DNA from 2 places in the Paenibacillus sp. GYB004 genome. Region 1 is predicted to be linked to the other one. Evidence: riboswitches for the same ligand, from Rfam matches in the RefSeq annotation. Region 1 holds a riboswitch; the other holds the start of a gene.
The links. Region 1 has a riboswitch for cyclic di-GMP ahead of PV433_RS19010 (diguanylate cyclase domain-containing protein). Riboswitches for the same ligand answer to the same signal wherever they lie in the genome.

Region 1 (5,095 bases):
CGTCATCGGAACGGACATGACGGACGTATTCGATCCGTACAAATATTTGGAAGACCAGACTGGGAAGCCGGTTGACCGCGACGCGTTCAGCCGGATGCGCAGAGAGCTGTTTCTGCAGCGGATGGAGACGGAGCAGCTTCGGCCTGGCGTCATATCGGTGCTGGATCAGGCTGCACGGCTCGGGCTTTCGGTCGGGCTGGCTTCCAGCTCGAGCCGGAGCTGGGTGACCGGGTACTTAACGAAGTTCGGGTTGCTGGACCGTTTCTCGTGCATTCGAACCAAGGACGACGTGTTGAAAGTGAAGCCGGACCCGGAGCTGTATGTACAGGCCGTCGGATGTCTCGGAGTCCAGCCCGGGGAAGCGATCGCGTTCGAGGATTCGGCTAACGGCGCACTAGCTGCCCACCGGGCGGGACTGCACTGCGTAATCGTGCCGAATCCGGTCACGGAGGCGCTGCTGTTCGGCGAGCACCGGAAACGTCTGACGACGATGGAGGGGCTTGATCTGGCCGAGCTAATCTCCGAGCTGCCGGCGGTCTAGCGAATGCGGCGGTTCGGCCTTTGTTCCGGTAGAACCGGCGGCTCGCATGCCGGGCCGAAACGAGAGATTTGCGACACTTTTTACCCTGAATCGACAGGCATTTGTACCGCTTACTTTCTAGTTTCAAAAAAAGGTAAGGTATGGTATATTAAATTTCGAGTACAACCAACGTCACATTCGTTATCATCTCGATGGCAAACTTGCCGAAAGGCAGGGACGCAAAGCTTCAGGTCTAACGCTCCACGCTCGATGAGCCATGACAGCTGGGCTGCCGACAACGTTCGCTTCAGCGATAAGTATTGCTGTGATCGGCCGTCCCTGTTTAGGGGCGGCTTTATATATGGCGGGCTTCTCCGCAGCAGTTCGTTTGCAGGATTCGAATATGCAGTTGAAAGGGAAGAACCCTATGCAGCGTATGGATTTAATACGGGCGTGCCTCCAATCCGTGTACCGAAGCGAGAAGTGGTTGTTCGTCGCGCTCGCACTGGTCGTCAGCGTCTGCGCGATTCTGTTTAGTGAGCCGGATGCCGCAAGCGTAGCGGCCTCGTGTACATTTGCCGGCTTTCTGCTAGCCTCCGTCATTTTTCGGGGGAAGCCGCCCGTTTTTTATGTGCTGACGGGGCTTGCTTTGTTCGTATACGCTGCAGCCTTGCAGCTTGACGTATGGTATGCCGAATTGTTCATCGCTTACCCGCTGTTGCTTATGTACGCTCTCCTAATGCCCAATCCCCTGTATATGCTAGTGGCCGCGCTTGCGGTTGGCCTCCATCTGTATACCGTCACCGACGACTCGGAACCATTCGCGCGGATCGCCCACCTGGTTTTTTTCTCGTTTATTGCTCTGGCCAACATTCTCCTCGCCTCTTATATTAAACATCTGGAGCAGGAACGAAACGAGTACCGCCACCTGAGCGGAATCGATTCGCTGACCGGCCTTGCTTCGCTGCAACAGACGCTGCAATTTGGTCAAAGACTGCTGGACGACGGCAGGACGGTCCGGGTGCTGCTGATCGATCTGAATTTTTTCAAGCAAATCAACGACACCTACGGCCACATGATCGGGAACCGCGTCATTATGCTTGTCGCCGACTACCTGCGGGAGATGATTCGTGATGTAAACGGTATCGCCGGGAGGCTGGGCGGGGACGAGTTTGTCGTCATCGTCGAGGATGCTCCCCGGTTTGAGAATATGCGGCAAAAGCTGCTGGACGAGCTGAACGGCAAGTCGTTTATCCCCGACGACGGGCTGCCTCCGGTATCGTTGTCCTTTTCGGTCGGCGTAGCGGTATCGTCAACCGAAGAGACGGTACATATCGAGGAACTGCTGCACGGTGCCGATCTGAATATGTATGAATATAAGCTGCAGCATAAGCTGCCGGCTTATCTCGGCAAAACGGCCGACCTGATCGAGCATAATCCGGCGCCGATCTGTACGTTCGACCGTAAAGGCAAGCTGCTGGCGATTAATCCCGCCGTCTCCGGGCTGCTCGGATATTCCGCCCAGGAGTTGACCAGACGCCAGTTCGTCGGGCTCATACATCCTCAGGACCGATTGAAAGCGTTGACATCTTTTCAGGAAGCGATGGAAGGCAACTCCGTGCATCTGGAGCTGAGGCTCATACATAGAGAAGGCTATACGGTCGAAGTGGACGTGACGAACATACCGATTATCGCCGATCTTCAAATCGTCGGCATATACGGAGTGGCCAAAGATGTTACGGACCGCAAAAAATCCGAAGAGCTGCTGCGCAACTCCGACCGTCTCGCGGTGATGGGGCAATTGGCCGCAGGTTTGGCGCACGAGATTCGCAACCCGCTTACTGCGCTGAAAGGGTTTATTCAGCTGCTGCAATCGTCCCCGAAGGAGAACAAGTCGTATTATCCGATCATGTTGACGGAGCTAGACCGGATCAATTTGATCCTTAATGAATTTTTGCTGCTATCCAAGCCGCGTCAGACGCTTTTTGGGGATACTGATATTCGGGTAGTCATTCGTCATGTGGTGACGCTGCTCGATACGCAAGCGATCCTCAACAAGGTGCGGATCGTCATCGTGGAGAAGGAGGATCTCCCGGTCATCCGCTGCGATGAGAACCAGATGAAGCAAGTGTTCGTCAATGTGCTGAAAAATGCGATCGAAGCGATGCCGGACGGCGGCGAAGTGACCGTTACGACGTTATTGTCCGAGCAGGACGTTGTCGTACGCGTGCAGGACGAAGGCGACGGCATATCGGATGAGCTGATCTCGCGGATCGGACAACCCTTTTTCACGACCAAAGATAAAGGAACGGGGCTTGGCCTGATGGTGTGCAATAACATTATGGAGAACCACGGTGGAAGGTTGACGATCCGAAGCGTTCCGGGCAAAGGGACTACGGTGGAAGTCGAGCTCCCGATCCGGGAAGGTGCGGCGCAGGAAGACCGGCTGGTCCGAGTATAGCCTTTCATTTTCCTATATGAAAGGTACTGGAGAAGTATGGTACAATAATACAATTGAGGGTCTGTGAAGGAGTGTTGGCATGAAACCACCGGTTCACGAAGTAGCCGGCGAAGCTTTGGATAAAGCGATCGTAGTCAGTCTGGTGCTGAAGGGGGACCGGTTATCCGACGACAGAGTCCAGCATTCGCTGGAAGAGCTCATCCGTCTGGCCGACAGCGCCGGAGTCGAAGTGCTTCATTCGGTCGTACAATCGAAGGACTCGATCGATTCGAAATGGTTTATCGGCAAAGGGAAAGCGGAGGAAGTGCGCGATCTTGCCGTGCAGCTCGGAGCCAATACGGCGATTTTCGACCAGGAGCTTTCCGGGGCGCAAGTCCGCAATCTCGAGCATGCGCTGGACCTGAAGATTATCGACCGCACTCAACTGATTCTCGATATATTCGCGCAGCGGGCGAAAACCCGCGAAGGCTTCCTCCAAGTGGAGCTGGCGCAGCTCAGCTACTTGCTGCCCCGGCTGTCCGGACACGGAGTGAATTTGTCGCGTCTTGGCGGGGGCATCGGTACGCGAGGTCCCGGGGAAACGAAGCTGGAGATGGACCGGCGGCATATTCGCAACCGGATCAGCGAGCTGCGCCATTCGCTCCAGGAAGTGAAACGGCATCGGGAACTGCACCGCGAGCGGAGGAAAAAAACCGGCGTGTACCAGGTGGCGCTGGTCGGATATACGAATGCGGGAAAATCGACCCTGCTGAACCGGATGACGTCGGCGGACGTATACGCCGAGAATCAGCTGTTCGCCACGCTGGACCCAACGTCCAGAGCGCTCCGGTTGCCCGGCGGGCAGGAAGTCGTGCTGACCGATACGGTCGGTTTTATCCAAAATCTCCCGCATGACCTGGTCGCTGCGTTCCGTGCGACGCTGGAGGAAGTTAATGAGGCCGATCTGATCCTGCACGTGGTCGACAGCGCAAGCGAGATGAGGGAAAGGCAAATGGCCGTTGTCGACGAAGTGCTGCTCGAGCTTGGAGCTCAAGGGAAACCGCGCATTACCGTGTTCAATAAAATCGATATGGCGACGGATGGAAGCGGCGGGCTGCTAAGCGCAGACGGCGATTCGTTGAAGGTGTCCGCGTTCTCGGCGACGGATCTGGAGCTGCTGAAGCTCTCGATTCAGGAGAAACTGATGGGCGGGACGAAGCGGTTTCTAATTCCTGCCGCCCGGGGCGACCTGATCTCGCTCGTCTACAGGCTTGGCGATGTGCTGGAGCAGGAAATCGAAGGGGACGACATCCGCTTTGACGTGCGTGTGAAGCAAACCGAATTCGAGAAACAAGGATATATGCTTCAGGCCTTTATAGCGCAGGAAGCGATACAGCTAGAGGGAGAGAGCTACTGAACATGAACGTACCAGACAAAATCGGCGCGCTGATGGAGGAAGCCGAAGCGCTTGCGGAGCCGAAGCTGAAACAGATCGACAAGCGGGTCGACCACAACCAATGGAAAGTGATCCGCGCTTTCCAGAAACATAAAGTAAGCGATTATCATTTCGCAGGCTCGACCGGTTACGGCTATAACGACCGGGGGCGCGAAGTGCTGGATCTCGTATATGCCGATGTGTTCGGAGCGGAGGCGGGCCTAGTCCGGCCTCACTTCGTCTCCGGCACGCATACGATCGGCACGGCGCTGTTCGGCCTGCTGCGTCCCGGCGACTTGCTGCTGTATATGACCGGCAAGCCGTACGATACGCTGCATAAAGTGATCGGCAAGCCGGGAGACGGGACCGGATCGCTGCAGGACTGGGGAGTGCGCTATGACGAAGTGGCGCTGTCCCCGGACGGGATGCCGGACTGGAACCGGCTCGCGGACAAGCTGAGGACGGACCCGCCCAAGGTGGTCGGCATCCAGCGTTCACGGGGGTACGACTGGCGACCGTCCTATACGGTCGCCCAAATCGCCGAGATGGTGAGGTTCGTCAAAGAGCTTGTTCCTTCTGCGATCATATTCGTTGACAACTGCTACGGAGAATTTACGGAGGAAGCCGAACCGACCGAAGTCGGGGTCGATCTGATGGCCGGCTCGCTGATCAAAAATCCGGGCGGGGGAATCGCTCCGAC
Region 2 (5,095 bases), on a different contig from region 1:
CCGATCGTTGTCGATCGTTCGTACCATTTCATCCAGAGCCGGTAGGTCGTATCCAGATCGGCGCCGTTCATGGAGATCGGGTGTTCGATATCGGAGTAGGTGACGTCCATCGCCTTGACCAGCAAATTTTGCAGCTTCTCGGGCAGTCCGCCGTCCGGAAATTCGCAGAGCCGGTAGTAGTAGCTTCCGGAGATGGCGTCCGGGATGTAGGTATCTTTAGAGGTGAGTCTTAAGCAGGAGGTAATCGCGCGGCTGTCGGGGTAATGCTTTCTGGCGTAAGCGTCGATCCAGTTTTCTACCAGCTTGTGCCGGTGCCAATGCGTCCGGAACGGACCGCCGACGATCGAATTGACGAAAGGATGTCCGACGACGTCCGTCCCGATGTGGCTTGCATAACCGAGACAATACTTCATCAAATCTTTATCACCTTGGGCGAGGTTCCACATATTCGAGCAAAATTGGCCGGTTCTCCGGTAATGCAGGAAATCGAACCAATACCACTCTTTTTCCGGTGCGCCTTGCTGGATCTTCGGATAAAACGGATAAAACAGATCGACGTGGCTGGTCACAACCTTGCCCGCTGCAGTGAGAAGCGTGTTCGATGCAAGTGCGGCCGTATCCTTAATCTGACTGAACAAGCCTTGAAATAAAGCTTCGTCCAGCGCGGCCGTCGCGTCGTCGATCGCATCTTCGACGGGCTGGATCGTATGTTCGTAGAAGTCGCGCAGAGGTTCCATGGCGTCGTACACGGAAAACATAAAGTTGACAAGATCGTCTAGCGGAGTGTCGTACTCCTTTAAGGAAAAAAATAAAAAATCCGGTCCGATGCTGCCGAAGGCGGCATAAGGACTGCAAGTGTCGCTAAGCAGCTCGGCATAGTCGCGGTTCGTTTTGCGCATAGCCCTGCCCAATCGCTGTTGTACGATCATGTGAACGATGGATCCCGGCATGTAGGCTCATCCTCCTTGTCAGTATGAAAGACGAATGAAAGAAAAGATAACACAGGTGAGACAAGGAAGATGCTACCATAACCTTTGTCCAGTACAAGACCCAAAACGATCAGGAGCTTAAAAATAAGCTTCTCCTCCTAGTAGCTGTACGGCTTGGTAGAAATATGGCGGATTCGCTCGAATGCGGATGTGTTTTTTTATTGTTTGGCGAAGCCGGATTCTGTGTTGAAGAAGTTTAGTATGAATTTGAAAAGGAGTGTTGGATGTAATGACACACGGTCCAGACCGGATTACCGAGATGTTAACAATCGCAGGTCGAGAAGGGCTCCGGTTGAACCCTTCGAATATCGAGCTTAATGAATCGGGGATGGATTTCATCGTCGCCTTCGCAACGGATACGGACGGAACCGATTGGGTGCTCCGCAAGCCCCGGCGGTCCGACGTATGGGAGAGGGCGGAGAACGAGAGAAACGTACTGAATCTGGTTCGGGAGCTGACGATAGAGACTCTTATGCGGTCGTCCGCCACTGTTTTGCTGCGAAAAGTCATCTAATCCGGCGCATTGATGGTAACCGTGTTGCTCCGTATAATTGATAATGCAGACTTGCTGGTCGAGCTGGAGCAAACCGGCCATTGTGTCGGTTTTGCTTCCGACCGTCCTTGCCGGGATATGCTTCCCGTCTTGGATGAACGGTTGAGAAAGCGGCTTCTGATCGGCGCCAACGGGGCGATGACTTACTTCGAGGGCGAGCTTCAAGCCTCGGTTCCGATCCCTGTCGGACTTGCGAAGGAACTGCTGCATATTTTACAAGAGTTCGATGCCGAATATCTTATCGACGACAGATGGAATTACGCCTGCCGCATGGCGGATTCGCATCCGGCATCCGTTCCTTTGCTTTGTAGACCCGGACAAGCTTGCGGCTCGCATCGAATTGGACTAGATCGAATCGTATATGAAAATCGTAGTGCTGCCCGGCTCCGATTTCGGCGAGTTACCCCGGAGATTGGAGCGGATGGACGTAACGATCCACCATCATTCGACAGAAGGAATACTCGATCTGACCTACAAGGGCGTAAACAAAATGTCGGCTCTGGAGCTATCGGGTTATCCCATCGGCCCGTTCGTCTGCTTCGGTAACGACATGAACGATCTGCCACTGTTCGAGAAGGCGCATCATTCGGTGGCGATCGGGGATTACGAGCCTTTGCTGCGAATCGCCAAGGAACGAATTCCGGCAGACCAGCATACGGAACGCAACATCATCTGCAAGCTTCGCGAGTTGGGCGAACGATATGCATGACTTTCGAATCAACCCGGCTGGACTTCAATCTGACTCCTTATGAAAGGGGACAGATTTTTTTGTGCCGAAAGTCGCATTACTGTATTAACGGAGATACGGGAATTTGGGAGTTCTGGATTTTTGCAAACGGGTCTGTCCGGGTTCGCGCGGGGAACGTTTACAAATCTTCCATGTCGTTTTACAATTTTTAACTTGAAAGCGGGAGACGATCATGCTACAAATAAGGAATATAGTGCCAAACGAATTCCAGGGATTAACTGAATTGATTCAAATGTAACAACGAAGCATCCTATATAGTGGAAAAACGACAAAATTCACCATGAGAAACCATAAAAACTTCATCGAAAAATGACGATGAATGGCGTTTTCTGCCATGGGAATGATTAAAAACACTTGAAATAATTATTATATAAGTTATTATAGTACGTAAGACTCAGTATATGGATGTTTCATAACAGAAAAAGGCACACTGTCCGAAAGGACAGGCCGCAAAGCTACAGGGGCTACCCCTTCCCGCATGGAAGGCATGCCAGCCAGTTGCCTGTCACCAACGGCCAATAGAGTCTATGGAGGTGACAATTACTTTGTCGCCTTTTTTGTGTGCGCAGAAAGGGGGAGATGCAATAAACCCGGCATAAGGCTCGACATTTACGGCCATGTTCAACCAAGCTATATACCAACGGAGGGTAGAGTATATGACGAACGGTTTTCGAAAAAAAATAGCCATTATTACGCTTATATTCACATTATGTTTCAGCAGCATCGCTGCGGCGGCGCAATCGACAGGCCGACCGACGACGATGGGGACGAACGGCATGGTCACCACCCAGCATTATCTGGCTTCCGCAGCGGCGCTCAAAGTGCTCCAGGACGGCGGTAATGCGGTTGATGCGGCGATTGCGGCGGCAGCTGTATTGTCGGTCGTGTATCCGCACTACGTCAGCATCGGCGGAGATGCGTTCTGGATGGTTTACAACGCGGAAACCAAAGAGCTGAAAGCATTAAACGCGAGCGGCCGCTCCGGGGAAAATGTCACGATCGATTTCTACAAAAACCTCGGCTACAGCCAAATCCCAAGCCGCGGCTACTTGTCGGCCAACACCGTGCCCGGAGCCGTATCGGGCTGGGAAGAAGCCTACAATTACGCCAAAACATCGATGAAAAACAGTTTACCGTGGCATAAACTGCTGGAGCCGGCCATCCAGTACGCCGGCAAAGGCTTTCCGGTTACTCCGAACCAGGAGCTCTGGACGATTATCGATACCGATACGACTCAGCCGGAGATCAAAAATCTGCAGCGGTTCGAGACGTTCCGCAACACCTTTTTGAAGCCGAACGGCGACGTGTACAAAGCCGGAGATTTGTTCGTTCAGAAAGATTTGGCCCATACGCTTGAGCTGATTGCCAAAAAAGGAGCCGACGGGTTCTATAAAGGCGAAGTGGCCGAGAAAATTGTCGCGGACATTCAGAAGCACGGCGGCGTGATGACGAAAAAAGATTATGCCGACCACAAAGCAAACTGGGTAGACCCGATCTCGGCGAACTACCGCGGCTATACGGCTTACAATTTCCCGCCGAACACGCAGGGCATGGCATCCTTGTCGATCCTGAACATTTTGAACAACTTTGATCTGAAAAACGACGTGGAGGAAGGCAGCGCCGACTACTATCACTTGATCGTCGAAGCGACGAAGCACGCTTTTGCCGATCGGGACAAATGGTTGACGGACCCGGAATTCGCCGATATACCGGTGGATGAGATTTTGTCGAAAGAGCGCGGAATCGAGCTTGCTTCCCGGATCGACATGACGCAAGTATCGAATAACTTGAAGCCGCTCGATCCGAAGGGCGATACGGTCTGGCTGGGGATCGTGGACAAGGACGGAAACGCCGTATCGATGATTCAGAGCCACTACTTTGACTACGGCTCGGGCGTCGTCGCCGACGGTACGGGCGTATTGCTGCAAAACCGCGGCAGCTTCTTCTCCCTGGACCCGGATCATATCAACCGTCTGGAGCCGAACAAGCGGACGTTCCATACGCTTAACCCGGCGATGCTGTTCAAGCACGGCAAGCCTTATCTGGTGTACGGCACGCAAGGTGGAGAGGGACAGCCGCAAACGCAAACCTCGCTCGTAACCCGGATTATCGATTACGGATTTACGGTGCAGCAAGCGATCGAGGCGCCTAGATGGCTGTATGGCCGGACGGTCGGCGCCCAATCGAACGACGTGAAGGTCGAAGGAAGAATTCCGAAAGAAGTGCAAGACGAGCTGATCAAAAGAGGTCATTCGATCGTTGAGCTTGAAGCTTACACAGACATAATGGGACAATCCGGCGCGATTCTGATTCATCCGGATACGAATGTGAAATTTGGCGGAGCAGACCCACGTGGGGAAGGGGCCGCACTCGGTTACTAATTGGTTGCTCCTTATCGCTTAGGTTTCGGCAGACAAGCAGCCGGACCTGAGCATAAGGAGCCTTCTTGTGACTGGACATCGGCTCGATCCCAATTAATCAACTTAGGATAGGGGTTAAATGAAGTGTTATCGAACGAACAACCGGACAACAACCGAAAAGGAATTGTTACGATCGGCAAGCGGATTACCGGCAAGCTTCAAAACAAATTGATCATCTTTTTTCTGTTAGTCGCACTCGTTCCGCTGATCGGCACGGCCATCTTCGTCTACCAAAAGGGATCTTCCGAGCTGATAACCAAACAGCGCGAGAGCTACGAGAAGCTGGTGGACAGCCGGGCGAACGGGATCAATCAATGGCTGGAAGAGCGGATGGGCAATATCAAGCTGCTCGCCACGACTTCGGAAGTGAAATCAACGGACAACG

Region 2: another riboswitch for cyclic di-GMP. It lies ahead of ggt (gamma-glutamyltransferase); the one in region 1 lies ahead of PV433_RS19010 (diguanylate cyclase domain-containing protein).

Annotation. Positions count from the first base shown of each region.
Region 1 covers NZ_JARBDB010000047.1:98,807-103,901, forward strand. The annotation lists gene PV433_RS19005 (HAD family hydrolase) at 1-541, shown strand, start outside; cyclic di-GMP riboswitch class I at 725-817, shown strand; gene PV433_RS19010 (diguanylate cyclase domain-containing protein) at 948-2,981, shown strand; gene hflX (GTPase HflX) at 3,061-4,377, shown strand; gene PV433_RS19020 (methionine gamma-lyase family protein) at 4,380-5,095, shown strand, end outside.
Region 2 covers NZ_JARBDB010000011.1:384,235-389,329, forward strand. The annotation lists gene PV433_RS07590 (hypothetical protein) at 1-950, opposite strand, end outside; gene PV433_RS07595 (hypothetical protein) at 1,219-1,503, shown strand; partial or broken gene PV433_RS07600 (HAD hydrolase family protein) at 1,516-1,725, shown strand; gene PV433_RS07605 (HAD family hydrolase) at 1,964-2,251, shown strand; cyclic di-GMP riboswitch class I at 2,705-2,796, shown strand; gene ggt (gamma-glutamyltransferase) at 3,052-4,671, shown strand; gene PV433_RS07615 (methyl-accepting chemotaxis protein) at 4,795-5,095, shown strand, end outside.